DNA from 3 places in the Ewingella sp. C233 genome. Region 3 is predicted to be linked to each of the others. Evidence: predicted binding sites of a transcription regulator. Region 3 holds the regulator's gene; each other region holds the start of a gene.
What was found. The regulator LexA, encoded in region 3, represses DNA repair genes until DNA is damaged. The targets are predictions, from matches to a motif close to TNCTGTATGTACATACAGNA.
Positions count from the first base shown of each region.

Region 1 (6,738 bases), on a different contig from region 3:
TGGCTTCTCATCGCGAATTTACCTCATGGCGCGCAGAGCTTGATGGCAAATCTGTCATCGTTTGTTCTACCGGTATCGGTGGCCCGTCTACCTCTATTGCCGTTGAAGAGTTAGCCCAGCTCGGTATCCGTACCTTCCTGCGCGTGGGAACAACCGGCGCAATTCAGCCACACATCAATGTGGGCGACGTTCTCGTTACCACGGCGGCTGTGCGTCTTGATGGCGCAAGCCTGCATTTCGCCCCGATGGAATTCCCAGCGGTCGCTGATTTTGACTGTACAACGGCGCTGGTTGCCGCAGCGAAGGCCGTTGGCGCTGAAACGCACATTGGTGTGACGGCCTCTTCGGATACCTTCTATCCGGGTCAGGAGCGTTATGACACCTACTCTGGCCGCGTGGTTCGTCGCTTTAAAGAGTCGATGAAAGAGTGGCAGGAAATGGGCGTGATGAACTATGAAATGGAGTCTGCGACGCTGTTGACCATGTGCGCAAGCCAGGGGCTGCGTGCCGGTATGGTCGCGGGCGTTATCGTTAACCGTACCCAGCAAGAGATTCCTAATGCTGAGACGATGAAAAAAACCGAAAGTCATGCGGTGAAAATCGTCGTAGAAGCCGCGCGTCGCCTGATCTAAAGGTTATCGCTTTGCTTTCTCTGATGAAAAACGGGCTACTCAGGTGGCCCGTTTTTTATATTACAACGTGAATCTGTTAAGGTCTGAGGATAGATAATTCAAGGAAAAGGACCTTTTATGACAGCAACTATTTTGCTCCATCCCTCGCTGACTCCTCTTGAAGGTGGCATTAATTTCCGCGAATTAGGCGGCAACAGTGCTGCCGACGGACGCCGCATCAAACGCGGCTGGTTGTATCGCTCCGGTTCGCTTGATGCGCTGACACCCAAAGATGGTGACTATCTGAGTAAAGTCCCTGTCGCGCATATTCTCGACTATCGTGATACGGATGAAGTCGCCGCCAAGCCCGATGTTCTTTGGCACGGTGTGCAGTATCACCATGCGCCTGCTAATCCTCTGAGCCATGAAGTTAACGCTAATCTCGAAAAGCTGACTGAACACACCATCAACGCCTTTGAACCTGAAGCTTTTATGCTCGAGCTTTACCGCCGCCTGCCATTTAACAATGCGGCATACCAGCAACTCGCAAACCTGCTGATGCAACCAACCGGCGGTGCGATAGTGCAGCACTGCGCAGTGGGTAAAGATCGCACGGGTATTGGTTCTGCGCTGGTGCTTTTTGCGCTGGGTGCTGACCGGAATACCGTGCTGGAAGACTATCTGCTGACTGACACTACGCTGGCCCCTTTCCGCGAACAAATGCTCGATAAAATGTCCATCCGGCTCAACGAAAAAGCGTTGGAAAAATTTGCGTATGTTCTTTCTGTGCGTGAAGCATTTATCGACACCGCGCTAAAATCTATCGACGACCTATACGGTTCCACCGATCTGTGGCTGGAAAAAGAGTATGGCCTGGCGGCAGAGCAGCGTGAGAGTCTGCGCGAGCGCTACCTTGAGTAGTATTTGTCTGCAGGAAGCACGGTTTGCCGTTAATCAAAATCTCTGATTTTAAAGCCTGTTTTACGAGGAAATCTTTTGACCCTTAACGACGTTATTCACCTCACTACCGAGTTTGTTCGTGCACATGAGGTCTGGGCTGTACCCATTGTTTTTTTCCTCGCGTTCGGTGAATCGCTGGCATTTATCTCACTGCTGCTTCCCGCCACCGTGATTTTGTTAGGGCTGGGCGCACTGATTGGCGAAAGTGGTATTCCCTTTTGGCCTATCTGGGCAGCCGCAGCCGCTGGTGCCTTCTTCGGTGACTGGTTTTCTTACTGGGTTGGCGACCATTTCAAAGACCGTGTTGGTAATTTCTGGCCGTTTTCAAAACATCCGCAAATGCTTGAGCGCGGACATGCCTTCTTTGAAAAGTGGGGTATGCCCGGTGCCTTTATCGGCCGCTTCTTTGGCCCACTTCGTGCGGTAGTCCCTCTGGTGGCCGGTATTTGCGGTATGCCGCAGCGTTATTTCCAAATAGCCAATGTTACCTCTGCCTTGATATGGGCGTTTGGCGTGCTGGCTCCCGGTGCCTTTGGTATTCAATGGCTCAGCCGGTGGTTGTGATCTTGTGACGCTACGCCGGTTTGTACAAGAGGGGATCGGGTGAGAAATTACGTCTTGCGAGACGTGTCGCAAAGTATCGAAGCGTCTAAAAATGGGCTGGACATCCATACAGCATGACATTACCTTGGCCGCAAGAATTGACTGAAATGGAGAGTCCGTGGACATCAGCATCCTCTATCTGATGGGCGGTGGTTTAGCTGGCTTATTGCTGGGCTGGCTGATTGCCAGCCTGCTTCAACAGCGACGTCAAACCGAGCATGAAACCCAACGCCGTCTACTGCAGCAGGCGCTTGAGCAGCAGCAAGCAGAAAACGAAAGCCTGAAGGCTGAGCGCCAACAGGTGCAACAACATAGCCGTCAGTCTGAACTGGAGCTGCGCAATTTGCACAGTGACCTGGCGGGCAGCCGTGAAAAGTTGCTGAGTCTGGCCCACTGGCAAAGCGAGTGCGAACAGCTTAATCAGGAACTGCGAGCTCAGCGTGAAATCAACAGCGCTCAGGAAGCCGAACTACGGGAAGTCTCGACGCGCCTTGATGAAACTCGCATGGCGGCCGAAGACAAACAACGGCTACTGATCAACAGTGAACAACGGCTCACGAGTCAGTTTGAAAATCTCGCTAATCGTATTTTTGAACATAGCGGACGCCGTGCTGACGAGCAAAACAAGCAGAGCCTCGACAAGCTGTTGTTGCCGCTGCGTGAACAACTGGATGGGTTCCGCCGTCAGGTGCAGGACAGTTTTGGTCAGGAAGCGCGTGAACGGCATACGTTGTCCCATGAGATCCGTAACCTCCAGCAACTCAACGAGCAGATGGCGCGTGAAGCCATCAATCTCACTAAAGCCCTGAAAGGGGATAATAAAACTCAGGGTAACTGGGGGGAGGTTGTTCTGAGCCGGGTGCTTGAGGCCTCCGGCTTGCGCGAAGGGTATGAATACCAGACGCAGGTCAGCGTGCAGGTAGATACCAATAGCCGTATGCAACCTGATGTTGTGGTGCGGTTGCCACAAAACAAAGATGTGGTGATTGATGCCAAAATGACGCTGGTGGCCTATGAGCGTTATTTCAACAGTCAGGATGATATTGAACGCGACATTGCCCTGAACGAGCATATTGCTTCCGTACGCGGTCATATCCGTCTGCTGGGACGCAAAGATTATCAGCAATTACCGGGGCTGCGCAGCCTCGACTATGTGCTGATGTTCATTCCTGTCGAACCGGCTTTCCTGCTGGCTATCGACCGGGAGCCCGAATTGATCAGCGAAGCGCTTAAGCACAACATTATGCTGGTGAGCCCGACCACATTGCTGGTGGCATTAAGAACTATCAGCAATCTGTGGCGCTATGAACATCAAAGTCAGAACGCCAAGCGTATCGCTGACCGCGCTGCACGACTGTATGACAAGCTGCGTCTGTTCGTTGATGATATGGAGTCGATGGGGCAAAGTTTGGAAAAAGCGCAGGGTAGTTATCGCCTGGCGATGAATAAACTGTCGCAGGGTCGCGGTAACGTGATCGGTCAGGTAGAAGGATTCCGCGCTCTGGGCGTTGAGGTTAAGCGGCCCATCAGCCCCTCTTTGGCTGAGCAGGCGAAAGCGGATAACGAACCGGAAACCGCCGTTTCTCTTGAAAATTCGCCATCACAAGAGAACCAACCGCTGTCATCCGAGTCCAGTGAAAGCGATGCTGACCGGTTACGCGAACAATAATAATCAGGTCTGATCGCCGTTGCTCCTCAGTCATTCTTCCTGTGAATATCTTTGGAGGTTCAATCAGCATCGGTGATGGGGCTTTCCCCGGGGTTCTGGTACACTTTCCCCAAGAGTTTGACTGAATAAGCAGGCATAAAAAATGGAAAAGCAGACGCAGGAAACCACGCATTTTGGTTTCCGTACCGTAGCGAAAGATGAAAAAGCGGAAATGGTGGCAGAAGTTTTCCACTCCGTTGCCGCCAAATATGACTTGATGAATGACCTGATGTCCTTTGGTATTCATCGTATCTGGAAGCGTTTCACAATCGACAGCAGTGGCGTTCGCCGCGGGCAGCGCGTGCTTGATCTCGCGGGCGGTACTGGCGATCTCACCGCTAAATTCTCTCGCCTGGTCGGTGAAACGGGTGAAGTGGTGCTGGCAGATATCAATGATTCAATGCTGAAGATGGGACGCGAGAAGCTCCGCAATCTGGGTATTGTCGGCAACGTCAGCTACGTGCAGGCGAACGCTGAAGCATTGCCATTCCCTGATAATTATTTTGATTGCATCACCATTTCTTTCGGCCTGCGTAACGTGACCGAAAAAGAGAAAGCGCTGCGCTCAATGTTCCGCGTGCTGAAGCCGGGTGGTCGTTTGCTGGTGCTGGAGTTTTCCAAACCGCTGCTGGCTCCGCTTAGCAAAGCCTATGACACTTATTCATTTCATATTTTGCCGCGCATTGGTGAACTCGTCGCTCAGGATGCAGAGAGCTATCGCTATCTGGCGGAGTCAATCCGTATGCACCCCGATCAGGAAACACTCAAAAGCATGATGGCTGATGCGGGTTTCGAAAATGTAACCTACAGCAATTTGACCGGTGGCATTGTCGCGCTGCACCGTGGTTTTAAGTTCTGAGATGAGTATGCCGATGTTGTTAACGCCGTTACTGACCGCCGCGATTGAAACGTCGCTGAATTATCTGCTGTTCAGGGACCGCAGTTTAAAATCTGCGCGTGCCCGCTTAGCAGGGAAAGTTTTGCGTGTTGAATTGCAGGAACTGAGCTCTCCGCTGACGTTTATCTTCAGTGAGCAGAAGATTGATGTTCTGGGACAGTGGGACGGGGAGGCGGATTGCACCGTGACTTCAACGTTGTCCGTGCTGCAAAAATTACGCGATCGGCAGCAACTCTCTCCGCTGATGCGCAGCGGTGAACTGATTGTGGAAGGCGATATTTCCGTTGTTCAGCAGTTAGTCGCACTGGTTGATCTCGTTGAGTGGGAGCCCGCTGAATTTCTTGCGCCCTACGTTGGTGACATCGCAGCACAGGGCCTGACTCAGGCTGTAGCTGGGGGTTTTCGTCTGCTGAAAAATAGCCTTAAACGTCAGCAAAGCTATGTGGCACAAACGCTCACTGAAGAGTGGAAACTGGCACCCGGCGCGCTTGAAGTCGTCTGGTTTAACGATGAAGTCTCCGCGCTGGCCCGTGAACTTGATGCACTGGATAAGCGTTTCAATAAGCTGGAGGATACGCCATGACTCCAGGTGAAATGCGACGCCTGTACCTGATTATTCGCATGTTTTTGACTTATGGTCTTGACGAACTGATCCCCAAAATTCGTTTGACGCTGCCACTGCGCATGGGACGCTACCTGTTTTTCTGGTTGCCATACCGCCACAAAGATAAGCCTCTCGGCACGCGCTTGCGTCTGGCTCTTGAGCAGCTGGGCCCCGTGTGGATTAAGTTTGGTCAGATGCTCTCTACGCGGCGCGACCTTTTTCCCCCGCAGATAGCCGACCAACTGGCCTTACTGCAAGATCACGTTGCCCCTTTCGATGGCGCGCTGGCCCGCAAACAGATTGAAGAAGCCTTAGGCGGTCCGCTGGAAACCTGGTTTGACGAGTTTGACCAGACTCCGCTGGCCTCTGCCTCTATTGCGCAGGTTCATACCGCCGTACTGAAAGAAAACGGCAAGCCAGTAGTATTGAAAGTGATCCGCCCGGACATTCTGCCGATCATCAAGGCGGATATTCGTCTGATGTCCCGTCTGGCCGGTTGGGTTCCCATACTGCTGCCTGATGGCCGCCGTCTGAAACCTCGTGAAGTGGTGCGCGAATATGAAAAAACGCTGCTTGATGAACTGAATCTGCTGCGTGAATCAGCTAACGCTATTCAGTTGCGCCGTAATTTTACGGGCAGCCCGATGTTATATGTTCCGGAAGTGTATCCGGATTATTGCAGCGAGCGGCTGATGGTGATGGAGCGCATTTACGGAATTCCTGTTTCTGACATCAAAGCGTTGGAAAAGCAGGGTACCAACATGAAACTGTTGGCTGAGCGCGGTGTTCAGGTGTTCTTTACTCAGGTCTTTCGTGACAGTTTTTTCCATGCGGACATGCACCCGGGCAACATCTTCGTCAGCTATGACACCCCTGAAGATCCTTGCTACATAGGCATTGATTGCGGCATAGTTGGTTCCCTGAACAAAGAAGATAAGCGCTATCTGGCAGAAAATTTTATCGCTTTTTTCAACCGCGATTATCGCAAAGTGGCTGAGCTGCATGTCGATTCAGGCTGGGTTCCCCGTGATACAAATGTTGAAGAGTTTGAATTCGCAATCCGTACCGTCTGTGAGCCGATTTTCGAAAAGCCTTTAGCGGAAATTTCATTTGGTAACGTGCTGTTGAATCTGTTCAACACAGCGCGCCGCTTTAATATGGAAGTACAGCCTCAGCTGGTTCTGCTGCAAAAAACGCTGTTGTATGTTGAGGGCTTAGGGCGTCAGCTTTATCCTCAGCTTGATCTCTGGACGACGGCAAAACCTTTCCTTGAAAGCTGGGTGAAAGATCAGGTTGGCTTACCGGCGATGCTGCGGGCGTTTAAAGAAAAAGCACCTTTCTGGATTGAGAAAAT
Region 1 is NZ_JBUZRI010000006.1:111,796-118,533, forward strand. Features, by position in the region: gene udp (uridine phosphorylase) at 1-632, shown strand, start outside; gene ACZRKO_RS20850 (tyrosine-protein phosphatase) at 750-1,532, shown strand; gene ACZRKO_RS20855 (DedA family protein) at 1,608-2,135, shown strand; gene rmuC (DNA recombination protein RmuC) at 2,293-3,843, shown strand; gene ubiE (bifunctional demethylmenaquinone methyltransferase/2-methoxy-6-polyprenyl-1,4-benzoquinol methylase UbiE) at 3,986-4,741, shown strand; gene ubiJ (ubiquinone biosynthesis protein UbiJ) at 4,755-5,363, shown strand; gene ubiB (ubiquinone biosynthesis regulatory protein kinase UbiB) at 5,360-6,738, shown strand, end outside.
Region 1: a site for LexA is predicted at 2,230-2,249, ahead of rmuC (DNA recombination protein RmuC). Genes of this name have one in related genera too.

Region 2 (6,738 bases), on a different contig from region 3:
CGCGCAGACGATTGCAGCTGGCACAGAACTCTTTTTCATACGGCATGATAAGGCCTATTTCACCGACATAATCAGCGTGGCTGAACACCTGTGCCGGACCATCGCTGCGGGCGCGGATCTGAAGCTGCCAGCCCTGCGCGATCAGTTGCTGACGCAGTACGTCGCCGGAAACGTGGTGTTTGCGGAACAAGGATCCGCCGTCACCGGTTTCCATCAGTTCAATAAAGCGTAGCTGGATTGGACGGTTTTTGATCCAAGCGAGGAAAGTATTCAGGCTGGCGTGATTGACGTCTCGCATCAGCACGGCGTTGACTTTCACCTTGCTGAACCCCGCTTCAAAAGCCGCATCGATGCCGCTCATCACATCGTGGAATTTATCCTGGCCGGTAATGGCGTGGAACTGGCGGGCATCGAGGCTGTCGACGCTGACGTTAATCGCGTTCAGACCTGCGTCGCGCCATTTGGCTACGTCACGCGCCATGCGGTAGCCGTTGGTGGTGACGGCTAGTGTTTTGATGGTGGGGTTTTCGCGGACAGCGGCAATGATTTCGCAGAAGTCGCGGCGCAGCGAGGGCTCCCCGCCGGTCAGGCGCACTTTTTCCGTTCCAAGATGAGCGAACGCACGGCTGACACGCCGGATTTCATCCAGCGACAGGAAACTTTTATTGCTGTGCCCCTGCGGTTTATAGCCGTCAGGCAGGCAATAGGTGCAACGGAAATTGCACACATCGGTAATAGATAGCCGCAAGTAATAGAACTTGCGCGCAAAAGCATCGGTAAGCTGAAGCACCTTAACACCTTTCCAAATACGGGAGATGCAGGCATTTCTGCCTCGCACCCTGGTGGCTGAGCCACGGCCAGGAAACCATATCGTTCTTGGCGAACAACTTAGGGTTCAGGGCTAGGAGTTTGATCTTTTCGACGATAAAACAGGCGAAAAAACACGGGTTACAGCCGCTATTCTAACGCCCGGAAAGGCAGATCACCAAGGCGGTTTTCGTTGTGCATTTTGATACATAACGCTTTTTCGCCACCCGTACGCCGCAGATCGCGACAAGAAACGTCTTTTTTTATAAGGGATTCTGCGTTTTTTCAGGCTTCCGGGGGATAACACCTTGTTGCAAAATTCGGTAAAATCAACTTGCTGGCATGCGATGATTCTTATGACCAAGCCTCTTTAACTGCCACGCTGAAGGCAGATTTGACAATTCTCTGGACAGTTTTAAGGATTTTTATGCGCAATCGTACGTTAGCTGACCTCGACCGCGTAGTGGCACTGGGCGGAGGACATGGCCTCGGACGCGTGATGTCCGCTCTCTCTGCTCTGGGTTCACGCCTGACCGGTATCGTCACCACCACCGATAACGGTGGCTCAACCGGCCGTATCCGCAGCTCCGAAGGTGGCATCGCCTGGGGCGATACGCGCAACTGTCTGAACCAGCTGATCACCGAGCCGAGCGTAGCGTCGGCGATGTTCGAATACCGCTTCGGCGGCAATGGCGAGCTGGCCGGGCACAATCTCGGTAACCTGATGCTCCGCGCACTTGACCACCTGAGCGTGCGCCCGCTGGAAGCCATCAATCTGGTGCGCAGCTTGCTCAAAGTCGACGCCGAACTGATCCCGATGTCCGAAGATCCGGTCGATCTGGCGGCGCTCGATACCAGCGGCGAGTGGGTTCATGGCGAAGTGAATGTCGACAAGCTGACGCAAATCCCGCGTGAGTTGATGCTGGTACCGCAGGTCACAGCGACGCGTGAAGCGATCCTCGCTATCAAAGAAGCCGATCTGGTGCTGATTGGCCCCGGCAGTTTCTATACCAGCCTGATGCCGTTGTTGCTGATGAAAGACCTGACGCAGGCGCTGCGCCGCAGCCGGGCGCACATCGTTTACATCGGCAATCTGGGAAAAGAGTTAAGCGTCGCGGCCGCGTCACTGACGCTGCATGACAAGCTTTCACTGATCGAGCAACAGATCGGACGCCGCGCCGTTGATGCCGCGATCGTCGGGCCTAAAGTGAATATCGACGACGCCAGTGAGAGGTTGATCATTCAAACCACTCTCGAAGCCAGTGATATCCCTTATCGTCATGACCGCGAGTTACTTCGAAAAGCGTTAGAAGAAGCGTTGCAGCGGATGATTTAAGATTTTTTCGTCAGCGGATGGTTGTTCCACGGGCTGTCCGCAGCGGGTTTAGCCGTGCTGACTTTCGGTTTTTGCGGTTTCTGTTCTGACAATGGCGTGCGGCGTTTGCTGCGCGTCATGTCCGGGCGTAAATGACCTTCGACAAAGTCCAGATACAGCGTTTCCACTTCTTTGCGCGCCCACGGTGTGCGACGCAGAAACTTCAGGCTGGACTTGATGCTTGGGTCACTCTTGAAGCAGTTGATATTCACCTGCGACGCCAGAGCAGGCCAGCCAAAATTATCGACCAGCGTCGTCAGCAGCGCTTCCAGCGTGATGCCGTGCAGAGGATCTTTTGCCGCAGCAGGTTTCTGGGGAGGGGTGTCAGTCATTGGCTCGCTCGCAAGTCGTTTTTAACGGGCGCGCAGTCTAGCATTTTTTCCATGCCAGCGCAGCGCGCCTTAATTATTCCACAGCAGGTATCCCCGATAAATTTTATGGTGCAGCAAGGCGGCAACCGAGCGAATCCTCAGGAACGTAGCTAACTAAGTGACTGGGGTTCGCGAGGGAAGCCAACACCGCTGCAACATGAAAGATGAAGGGGATCAGGAGAGAGCGATAAATTGCGCTCTCAACGCATGCAACTCATCACGCGTACTGGCCGCCTCTTCGAACTCCAGATTCTGCGCGTGCGCATACATCTTACTTTCCAGCTCTTTAATACGCTGGTCCAGCGCTTTCGGCGTGAGCAGCTTGACGGTTTCTGACGCCGCCGCATCACGTTTGTCTTTGTTTTTCTTGGTCTTCGGCTGGCCGAGTTGCAGGATATCGGAGATCTTCTTGTTAAGACCCATCGGCGTAATACCATGCTCGGTATTATAGAGTTCCTGCTTAGCGCGACGACGCTCGGTCTCTTCAATCGCTTTCGCCATCGATTTGGTAATTCTGTCGCCATAAAGAATGGCTTTGCCATTGAGGTTACGCGCCGCACGGCCGATGGTCTGAATCAGTGAACGCTCGGAACGCAGGAAACCCTCTTTGTCTGCATCGAGGATCGCCACCAGCGACACTTCCGGCATATCCAGCCCTTCGCGCAGTAAGTTGATACCGACCAGCACGTCGAACTCACCGAGGCGTAAATCACGAATGATCTCCACACGCTCGACGGTATCAATGTCAGAGTGAAGGTAACGCACCTTCTCGCCGTGTTCCTCCAGATACTCCGTCAAATCCTCAGCCATACGCTTGGTGAGCGTGGTGACCAGCACACGCTCGTTCACTTCGACGCGTTTGCGGATCTCTGACAGCAAATCGTCGACCTGCGTGCCCACCGGACGCACTTCAATCAGCGGATCCAGCAGACCGGTCGGACGTACCACTTGTTCGACCACGTCACCGCCGGATTTTTCCATTTCATACGTGCCCGGCGTGGCGGAAACATAAATACTTTGCGGCGCAGCGGCTTCGAACTCTTCAAAGCGCATCGGGCGGTTATCGAGTGCGGAAGGCAGGCGGAAACCGTACTCCACCAGCGTCTCTTTGCGCGAACGGTCACCTTTGTACATACCGCCGATTTGCGGAATGGTGACGTGGGACTCGTCAACAATCAGCAGGCCGTCGGCTGGCAGATAGTCAAACAGCGTCGGAGGCGGCTCGCCCGGCCCGCGCCCTGAGAGGTAGCGCGAGTAGTTTTCGATGCCGGAGCAATATCCGAGTTCGTTCATCATTTCGAGATCAAACTGCGTGCGCTGACTGATGCGCTGCTCTTCCAGCAGTTTGTTATTGTCGAGCAGGTTTTTACGCCGGTCCGCCAGTTCAACTTTGATCTCTTCCATCGCCTGCACAATACGTTCGCGCGGCGTCACGTAGTGGGTTTTCGGGTAGATGGTAAAACGCGGGATCTCATGCTGCACCTGGCCGGTCAGCGGATCAAACAGCGAGAGGCGTTCGACCTCTTGGTCAAACAGCTCAATACGCAGCGCCAGATCGTCAGACTCCGCCGGGAAGACGTCAATCACTTCGCCACGAACGCGGAACGTACTGCGCTGGAAAGCCTGATCGTTGCGGGCATATTGCAGTTCTGCCAGACGGCGCAAAATCGCGCGCTGGTCGATGATCATGCCCTTGGTCAAATGCAACATCATCTTCAGATAGAGGTCCGGATCACCCAGACCGTAGATAGCAGAAACCGACGCGACAACGATCACATCACGGCGTTCCAGCAGGGCTTTAGTGGCAGAAAGGCGCATTTGTTCGATGTGTTCGTTTATCGAGGCGTCTTTTTCGATAAATGTATCAGAACTGGGTACATAGGCTTCCGGCTGATAGTAATCGTAATAGGAGACAAAATATTCAACGGCATTATCCGGGAAAAACTCTTTCATCTCACCATAGAGTTGGGCAGCCAGCGTCTTATTGGGTGCCAGCACCATGGTTGGCCGGTTGAGGTCCGCAATCACATTCGCGACGGTAAACGTCTTCCCTGAGCCGGTGACACCGAGCAACGTCTGGTGTGCAAGCCCGTTCTCCAGCCCCTCTTCCAGTGCGCGTATGGCCTCAGGCTGATCGCCTGACGGTTTAAAATCGGAATGCAGTTTGAATACTTTACTCATTGACGGGCTACCTGACTGAAGAGGAGGAACACACAACACCGGCTAAGGAGACTCAGTATGGAAGACTCCGCGATTTTTGCCAGCGATATAGTACTGGATATAAAACCAGCTTCCAATGACTACGTTCAGTTCATTTTTTAACGGCCTGACATCCTGACTTTGAAAATGTTACCTCTCTGCACTTTTTTAGGTTTTCAGTTCAGCCACATTTTCCCCATCGCAGAACATTTATCCCCAGTTATTAACACGAATTAACTTTCTGACCACAGGTTGACGAAAATTGACACTGACGGGATAACGCGATTTGACAAAGCTTGATTTTAGTTAACTTATTGAAATATATATTTTTATCAAAAAAGCGGCGATTCCAGACAAAGTGAGTGCAGCCCGCGTCCTGACTCGCTTGCAGGAACTTTCCCGACGCTCATGCACATGGTTATCCACAGGAATGGTGGATAACTCACATCGTGCCACGCGCAGCGCGACCTACCAAAAATCGCCCTTTCATCTCCAGCGGTCTGCGTGTGATGTTTTTTAGTTATTTTTAGCCATTTTTACTTCTTTATATATGCCGATTTTGCCTAGATATCCTGTGTCGCAGATATTGCAAAATGAAAAAGTGCATGTCGCGAGGATTTTTTTGCTTTAGCCACGCTGATGCATTGCACCAAAATCACCGTTTCAGGCACTGGCAAAGTGCACCTAAGGGTCCGATATTTGTCTGATTCATTACCGCTGATTAACATTTTGTTCACGGCTTTGGCTACCGGGCTGTTTACATTCTCGCAACTTACTCTTTAGGAGGTATGACCCCAAACTTGGCCTGAGAGTTGCAACATCCATAACGTCTAAGACACCACCTTAACAGCGCAATACAAATGTCAGAAAGATGACAATGACCGTCAATGTACATTAACCATCCCGACTGCCAGCGGCATTACAGAGCCAGTGAGACAGGGGGATAGAGGGAGGACGCTCTGATGTTAAGTGTTAAATCGGTGAATCAATATTATGGCCAGAACCATATCCTGTGGGATATCAATCTGGAGCTGTATCGCGGGCAGTGTACCGGCCTTATCGGCCGTAACGGCGTCGGTAAAACCACGCTGGTCAACTGCATCATGGGCCATCTTCCGGTGAAAAGCGGCACCATCTCCTGGCAGTCGGCCAATGAGGAGCCGCAGAGCCTGCTGAATTTACCGGTGGAAAGCCGGGCACAGATGGGCATCGGCTACGTGCCACAGGGCCGTCAGATCTTTTCGCAAATGAGCGTGAATGAGAATCTGCAAATTGCCATGATGGCCGGGCGCAATAAAACCCGACGGGTACCCGAGCAGGTCTATGAGCTGTTTCCGGATTTAAAAGAGAGAGGCGCACATAAGGCCGGTGAACTCGACGAAAGCCAGCAGCAGCAACTGGCCATCAGCCGGGCACTGGTGCTGGAGCCCGAACTGCTGATCCTCGATGAACCAACCGAGCACACCAGCCCGGCGATGGCGGCGAACATGGGCAATATTATTCACCGCCTGAACCGTGATCTGGGGCTGACGCTACTGCTGGTCGGTCATAAACTGCCGTTTATCCGCACCGTGGCTGACCGCTTCTGCCTGCTCGACGGCGGGCGTAATGTGGCGCAAGGCACGCTGGCAGAACTGGATGACGGGCTGGTAAAAGATCACCTCACGGTGTGAGGCCATCCAGATTCAGATAGTGCCCGATATCTCCGCCGGTCGCCGTACCGAGGAACGGGATCTCGCCCAGCAGTGGCGCAGGCAGCAACCGCGTGAGCGTAGCCAGATAAGCCTGATGATGCTTCCCCGTTTCCTGTACGTCGTTGGCTATCCAGCCCGCCAGTCGCAAACCGCTGTGTGCGATGGCCTGCGCGGTGAGTACTGCATGGTTAATACATCCCAGCCGCATTCCCACTACTAAAATCACCGGCAGTTGTTCCGCTGTCACCCAGTCGGCAAAGGTCTCCTGCTCGTTAAGCGGCGTAAACCATCC
Region 2 is NZ_JBUZRI010000001.1:2,298,605-2,305,342, forward strand. Features, by position in the region: gene moaA (GTP 3',8-cyclase MoaA) at 1-790, opposite strand, end outside; molybdenum cofactor riboswitch at 780-920, opposite strand; gene yvcK (uridine diphosphate-N-acetylglucosamine-binding protein YvcK) at 1,235-2,143, shown strand; gene ACZRKO_RS10385 (VF530 family protein) at 2,140-2,514, opposite strand; gene uvrB (excinuclease ABC subunit UvrB) at 2,728-4,734, opposite strand; gene ACZRKO_RS10395 (ABC transporter ATP-binding protein) at 5,715-6,425, shown strand; gene bioD (dethiobiotin synthase) at 6,415-6,738, opposite strand, start outside.
Region 2: a site for LexA is predicted at 4,826-4,845, ahead of uvrB (excinuclease ABC subunit UvrB). Genes of this name have one in related genera too.

Region 3 (6,738 bases):
GGGCACATACACGATCTCCTGACCATCCAGCGCCAACTGGCGCACACGTTCGGCATTATTGACGTTGATACCTTTATACAGGCGGTTCCACGTCCAGCTTAATACGCGATCTGACAGGCGCACGGCTTCATAGGAGAAATCAGCGGCGATCTCTTCCATCAGAGCAATTGCGTTCTGCTGGGCCTTTTCGTGGGAGATCTTTTTGCTGCGCGCTTCGTCTTCGACAGCCTTCTCAATCGCTTTGGACGCCAGCAGCTTATTGAATAGGTCCTGACGTACCGGCAGACGCGGGCCAACGGCCGCTAAACGCTGACGTGAGAAGTGCATACGCGCCACGCGGGCCAGTTTCTGTGCGATGGTTTTATCCGTACCGTGTTCGGTTGCCATATAGCGCAGCGATACGGTATTGGAGAAGCGCACGAAACTGTCACGACCCAGCCACAACACAGCAAAGAACTTCTGCACGCCGTTCAGCACACGCAGATGCGGCGTTTCTTGTCCTTCGCGACCCGGTGCACGCCCAAACATGACCGAGACCGGTAGCATTTGAATGTCTAATTGCGGGTTGTTGCGATGTAAATCCAGATAGTCGTGGAACAGTTTTATCGACTCAAGCTTCGGCGTGTAATAGGTGAATACACGCGGCCCTTCAGCGATAAAAACGTGACTCGGCAGCTGTACGCCGTCGATTTCCAATGGAATAAGGGGATCCGGCAGATTCTGCGCCAGGCACTGAGTGCGTAAGGTCAGTAAATCTGTCTTCGAATGATAAGGCAAAACGTACAGGATCGGGCGAGTCGGATCTAAACGCAACTCGGTAACCGGATCTGTCGGAATGACCTTGCTCTTTACCAGCAATTTTAGCGGTAAATTCAATAAGGTATAATAAAGTCTACGCCAACCTGACATAAAAACGTGAAGCCTCTTCGTTAGCAATTCGCCGCAAGGATACCAGAAACTGGATTCGTGGTCTGTGGTGATACTCTGTGTGTTTTCTGGGCCTATCTGGCTGCCGCTTTGCTTGCTGCAACCCGGGGGCTTTTAAGTATAAAATGCCGCACACTTTCCGATAAGACGAAAAACACATGAAAAATGAATCTACCGGACTTACCCGTATCGTTAAAGCCGCTGGTTTTTCCCTAAAAGGCCTGAGTGCGGCGTGGAAAAATGAGGCGGCTTTTCGTCAGGAAGTGATCGGCGTGTTGCCCTTCATCATTTTGTCTTTTTTCCTCGATGTGACCAGCATTGAGCGCATCTTGTTAGTGGGTGTTCTGGTGCTGGTGGTCATCGTCGAATTATTAAATAGCGCGGTTGAATGTGCTATTGACCGTATTGGGCCTGAATTCCACGTCCTGTCTGGCCGCGCAAAAGACATCGGGTCTGCGGCGGTTCTGCTGACAATTATACTGGCAGTTTTCACCTGGGTCAGTGTGTTTTGGTCGCATTGGTTCTAAAGCGGAATACAGATTCCATATTTTACTTTAGCATCTGTTTTTATTCACTCTTAGGTTTTCATTCAGGGGTTACCTGTATATACTCACAGCAATACTGTATAAACAATCAGGGGGCGGGATGAAAGCTTTAACAGTCAGACAACAAGAGGTCTACGACCTCATTCGCGATCACATCGCCACCACCGGTATGCCACCAACTCGTGCTGAGATTGCTACGCGCTTGGGTTTTCGCTCACCTAATGCGGCGGAAGAGCACCTTAAAGCACTGCAACGCAAAGGCGTCATCGAGATTGTTTCCGGTGCATCACGCGGTATTCGCCTGCTGATGGAAGAGGAAGAAGGTTTACCACTGATTGGCCGTGTGGCCGCCGGTGAGCCTCTGCTAGCTCAGCAACATATCGAAGGGCATTACCAAGTTGATCCCGCGATGTTCAAACCAAGTGCCGATTTCCTGCTGCGTGTCAGCGGTATGTCGATGCGTGATATCGGTATCCTCGACGGTGATTTACTGGCAGTGCATAAAACGCAGGATGTGCGTAATGGTCAGGTCGTCGTCGCTCGTATTGATGATGAAGTGACGGTTAAGCGTCTGAAAAAACAGGGTAGCGTAGTTCAGCTTCTGCCTGAGAACAGCGACTTCGAACCTATCGTCGTTGATCTGCGTGAACAGAGTTTCAGTATTGAAGGCCTTGCGGTTGGCGTTATCCGCAACGGTGACTGGATCTAAATTACCTGCGACGGTAAAACAAATTTTCTTTTCCGCCGCGGGTGAAATCTTTAGCGGTTATCGCTATTTACCACTCTGGAATAATCCTAATAGTGGCGATTATCGCTGTTATCTGAAGTAAAAACCAAATTCTCAACTACTCTTATTCATGTGGTAAGCACTTACCGTGTTGAAGAAAACACGACAACCTAACCCAAGGTAATAGGAGAATTTGTTATGAATAAGGACCAAACCGAAGGTAACTGGAAGCAGTTTAAAGGTAAAGTGAAAGAAAAATGGGGCAAGCTGACTGACGATGACCTGACTGTGGTGGAAGGGAAACGTGATCAGCTGGTAGGTAAAATCCAGGAGCGTTACGGCTACAAGAAAGAAGAAGCCGAGAAAGAACTCAAGTCCTGGGAAACGGATAACAAATATCATTGGTAAGTCGCAACTCCCCCTTGCGCATCAATGATGCATCCTGAGAAATACGCTGCTCCTACCCGGAAACGCTTTCAGGATGCAAGGTACAGGGACGTACCGACCTTGCTGCAACGCTGAGTAAAAGATTACCCTCCGCAATATTCTTCTTTCCCGCACTATCCCTGTACTACCTTACCAATCTATAACCAGAAACCCTGAATGCATTAACGCTTTTTAGTGACGATAGTATGATCGTGTTCGCAATGCTCATGGCTGTCGCACTGTTCAACCACCTTACACTCTCCGCACAATCCGTGAGCTTCGACAACGGAGTGGCGCAATTCAAATCCTGAATCTATTGCCAGTTTTGCCAGACGTTCTTCGATGCCGTCGGTGGTTTTCTCGGTTACCAGCCCGCAGCGGTCACAGATAAACAGGGCAGAAGTATGGCTTGGCTCTTCAAAGTGGTGGCACAGAACATAGCTGTTGGCTGATTCTACGCGATGAATAAAACCCTGTTCCAGCAAAAAATCCAGCGCCCGGTAAACCGTAGGGGGTTTAGCCTGAGGCTCGCTGACGCGCAGTAAATCCAGGAGGTCGTAAGCACTGATGGCACCGGGTTGTTGCGTCATAAGACGCAGCACTTCAAGACGCTGCGGTGTCAGGCGCACATTGCGCTGCTGGCAAAGTTTTTCCGCCTGAGCGAGAACTTGCGAGAGGAGTTGATCCGGGTTAGTCAGGGTCATAAAAGGTTCTCTGAATACGCTGCTGGGTTGAATGCTTTGAACAAGCAAGGCGGATTTTACCATGCTTCGGGGTAATCGCCGAATTATGCGCCATTTCAGTGACAGGGGTCATCGTTTGGCACATCTTTGCCAGCGCTTGTTCGACATTTCTCTTTCCGATACCCATGATCTGATATTCGCGCTTGAGCGCAAGGCGCTTGAAACCCGCGGGGACGAGGCGGGATGCTGAATCTTTGTTCTGTGATATAATCCACGATTACCCTCCGGTAGAAGCCTACTGTGTTTGCCGGGGAGCCCCGAACACCTTCAGCGAATCTCAGGTCGATGTCAGAAACTCAAAACGCCACACCTTATTCAGCCCCATTCTCTGCCCAACGCTTTTCAGTCGCGCCGATGCTTGACTGGACCGATCGTCATTGCCGCCATTTTCACCGGCTGATGACCGGCCAGACGCTGCTTTATACCGAGATGGTCACTACCGGCGCCATCATTCACGGTAAGGGCGATTATCTGGGCTTTGGGGATGCCGAACATCCGGTGGCGTTGCAGCTTGGCGGCAGTAATCCGGCCGATTTGGCGCACTGCGCCAAACTCGCCGAAGAGCGCGGCTATGATGAGATCAACCTGAACGTCGGCTGTCCGTCTGACCGAGTACAAAACGGCATGTTCGGTGCCTGCCTGATGGCGCAAGCCTCGTTGGTGGCAGACTGCGTGAAAGCGATGCGTGATGTGGTGTCGATTCCTGTCACCGTCAAAACCCGCATCGGCATTGACGAGCAGGACAGTTACGAGTTCCTCTGCGATTTTGTTTCACAAGTTTCAGAAAATGGCGGCTGCGATACCTTTATCATTCATGCGCGCAAAGCCTGGCTGTCGGGCCTCAGCCCGAAAGAGAACCGAGAGATCCCACCGCTGGACTATCCGCGCGTTTATCAGCTGAAAAAAGATTTCCCGCACCTGACGATGGCACTTAACGGCGGTATCAAAACGCTGGAAGAAGCCAAAACGCATCTGCAACACATGGATGGCGTGATGGTCGGGCGCGAAGCCTACCAGAATCCCGGTCTGTTGCTGAACGTGGATCGTGAGCTGTTCGGCATGGATACGTCGCTGCGCACCGCGCCGGACATTATCCGCGCCATGTATCCGTACATCGAATCAGAACTGTCCCGAGGTACGTATCTCGGGCACATGACCCGCCATATTCTGGGAATTTTCCAAAGCGTACCGGGCGCGCGTCAGTGGCGTCGCCACCTCAGTGAAAATGCACATAAACCGGGCGCGGGCGTGGAAGTGGTTGAGCAAGCATTGCAACTCGTGACTCAGCCGCAGAAAGTATTCAGCCAGGTCTGATCGCTCTTGGTTAAATTCACTAAAAATTAGTCTAAATGACGATGTCACCAGCCGCGTGATTTTGCGGCTGGTGACAATTATTCAATATTTTCATTGCGTTAAGCAACCCTCCACTCTGGCACGTTTCTTGTAATATCCTCTGTACCTCAGATGGCATTTGTCAGGCTGACTCTGTTTTCTCGCTGTTTGTAAGGAGCACGCGATGCTGGAAATTCTCTTTGTGCTTGGTTTTTTCTTTATGTTGTTGTTGACCGGTATTTCTTTGCTGGGGATGATTGCCGCGCTGATAGTGGCGTTTGCGCTGATGATGTTTGGTGGTTTTTTGGCAATTGTTATAAAAATGTTGCCTTGGCTGGTTTTGGCCGTCGTCGTCGTCTGGATTTACCGTGCTTTCAACAAGCCTGAGCTGCCGCGTTATAAGGGCCGCCGTTTGCCGTAAAGCCGGGCAGTACAATCCTGAAGATCTAATTCTTGAATTATCAGCAGGCTGAATGCCCATTAATATGTAATCGTTGCAGATATAACTTTTACTTATGTGGCATCGATCACAGCTTACGGCTTAAAGTGCACCGAAATTTTATTAATCATATTTTTTAACATGACGGGCTGCTAGGATTGATTTTCGTTGCTGGCAACATGAATGCCATACCGAAAAAATTCATCAAATCCATGAGACATAAAATAGTTGCTTAAGCGACATCGTCCGTGGAGTGACCTGGCAGTACCCTACAGCAGTACCCGTCTTGAATCAGAGGTCGTCTGAGACAGACAGCATAAAAGGGCTTCCATCTATGTGGAGGCCCTTTTTGCGTCTGTACTTTGACCAGATTAGCGACCCGGTATCAGCAGGCTTGAACCCTGGGTCGAACGGCTTTCCAGCGTTTCGTGAGCACGCTTCGCTTCGGAAAGCGGGAATTTCTGCGCTTCGCTGACGTCCACTTTAATAGCCCCGCTGGCGATCATCGAGAACAGCTCATCGCTGGCAGTTTTCAGCTCCTCACGCGTGGTGACGTAGCCATTCAATGATGGTCGGGTCACAAACAGCGAGCCTTTCTTGTTGAGTATCGCCAGATCGACATCTTTCACCGGGCCAGACGCGTTGCCGAAACTGACCAGCAATCCGCGTGGTTTCAGGCTGTCGAGGGAGCGCTCAAAGGTATCTTTGCCGACCGAATCGTACACCACCCCGACTTTCTCACCCGCGGTCAGCGCTTTGACGCGCGTAACGATATCTTCTTTCTGATAATTGATGGTCGCCCAGGCACCCGCGTGTTTGGCGCGTTCGGCTTTCTCATCCGAACCTACGGTCCCGATAAGATTCGCGCCCAGTGCTTTGGCCCACTGACAGGCAATCAGCCCGACACCACCAGCCGCGGCGTGGAACAGGAAAGTTTCACCGGCCTTCACCCTGTACGTCAGACGCAGCAGATAATAGACGGTGAGACCTTTGAGGAACGAGGCAGCAGCCTGCTCAAAGCTGATAGCATCGGGCAACAGCGCGATTTTCTCCTGCGGCACGTTGTGAATCTCGCTGTACGCACCCAGTGCTGACTGCGCATACACCACGCGATCCCCGACCTTAATGCCGGTAACGCTGCTGCCAATTTTGCTCACGACACCGGCCGCTTCGGTGCCTAATCCGGACGGTAACGAGGCCGTTGGATACAGGCCACTGCGCATATAGGTATCGATATAATTGATCCCTATCGCTTTGTTCTCAACCTGCACTTCGCCTGCTGCGGGGTCCTGCGGATGAAAATCGACATATTGCAAAACTTCAGGTCCGCCGGTGGCGGAAAATTCAATGCGCTTAGCCATTTTACTTCCTCGTTATCAGGTCTGTGGATAACCCTAGGCTATTTGATTGAGACAATCCAGCGCAGAGGGCGAACGGCTAAGACCAATTGGAAATGAGGCATCACAACGAAATATAATTGCGTATACTGACGCATCATTATGCTTCCCGTTTTGACAACACATTTCCAAAGCCTGTTTTGAAAACAGGCGCTTAGATCAGGAATTCAGCGACACATGGCAAAAAAACCGACCATTCAAC
Region 3 is NZ_JBUZRI010000002.1:582,000-588,737, reverse strand. Features, by position in the region: gene plsB (glycerol-3-phosphate 1-O-acyltransferase PlsB) at 1-909, opposite strand, end outside; gene ACZRKO_RS15140 (diacylglycerol kinase) at 1,086-1,454, shown strand; gene lexA (transcriptional repressor LexA) at 1,573-2,181, shown strand; gene ACZRKO_RS15130 (CsbD family protein) at 2,398-2,607, shown strand; gene zur (zinc uptake transcriptional repressor Zur) at 2,808-3,329, opposite strand; gene dusA (tRNA dihydrouridine(20/20a) synthase DusA) at 3,654-4,682, shown strand; gene pspG (envelope stress response protein PspG) at 4,885-5,121, shown strand; gene ACZRKO_RS15110 (NADPH:quinone reductase) at 5,511-6,500, opposite strand; gene dnaB (replicative DNA helicase) at 6,714-6,738, shown strand, end outside.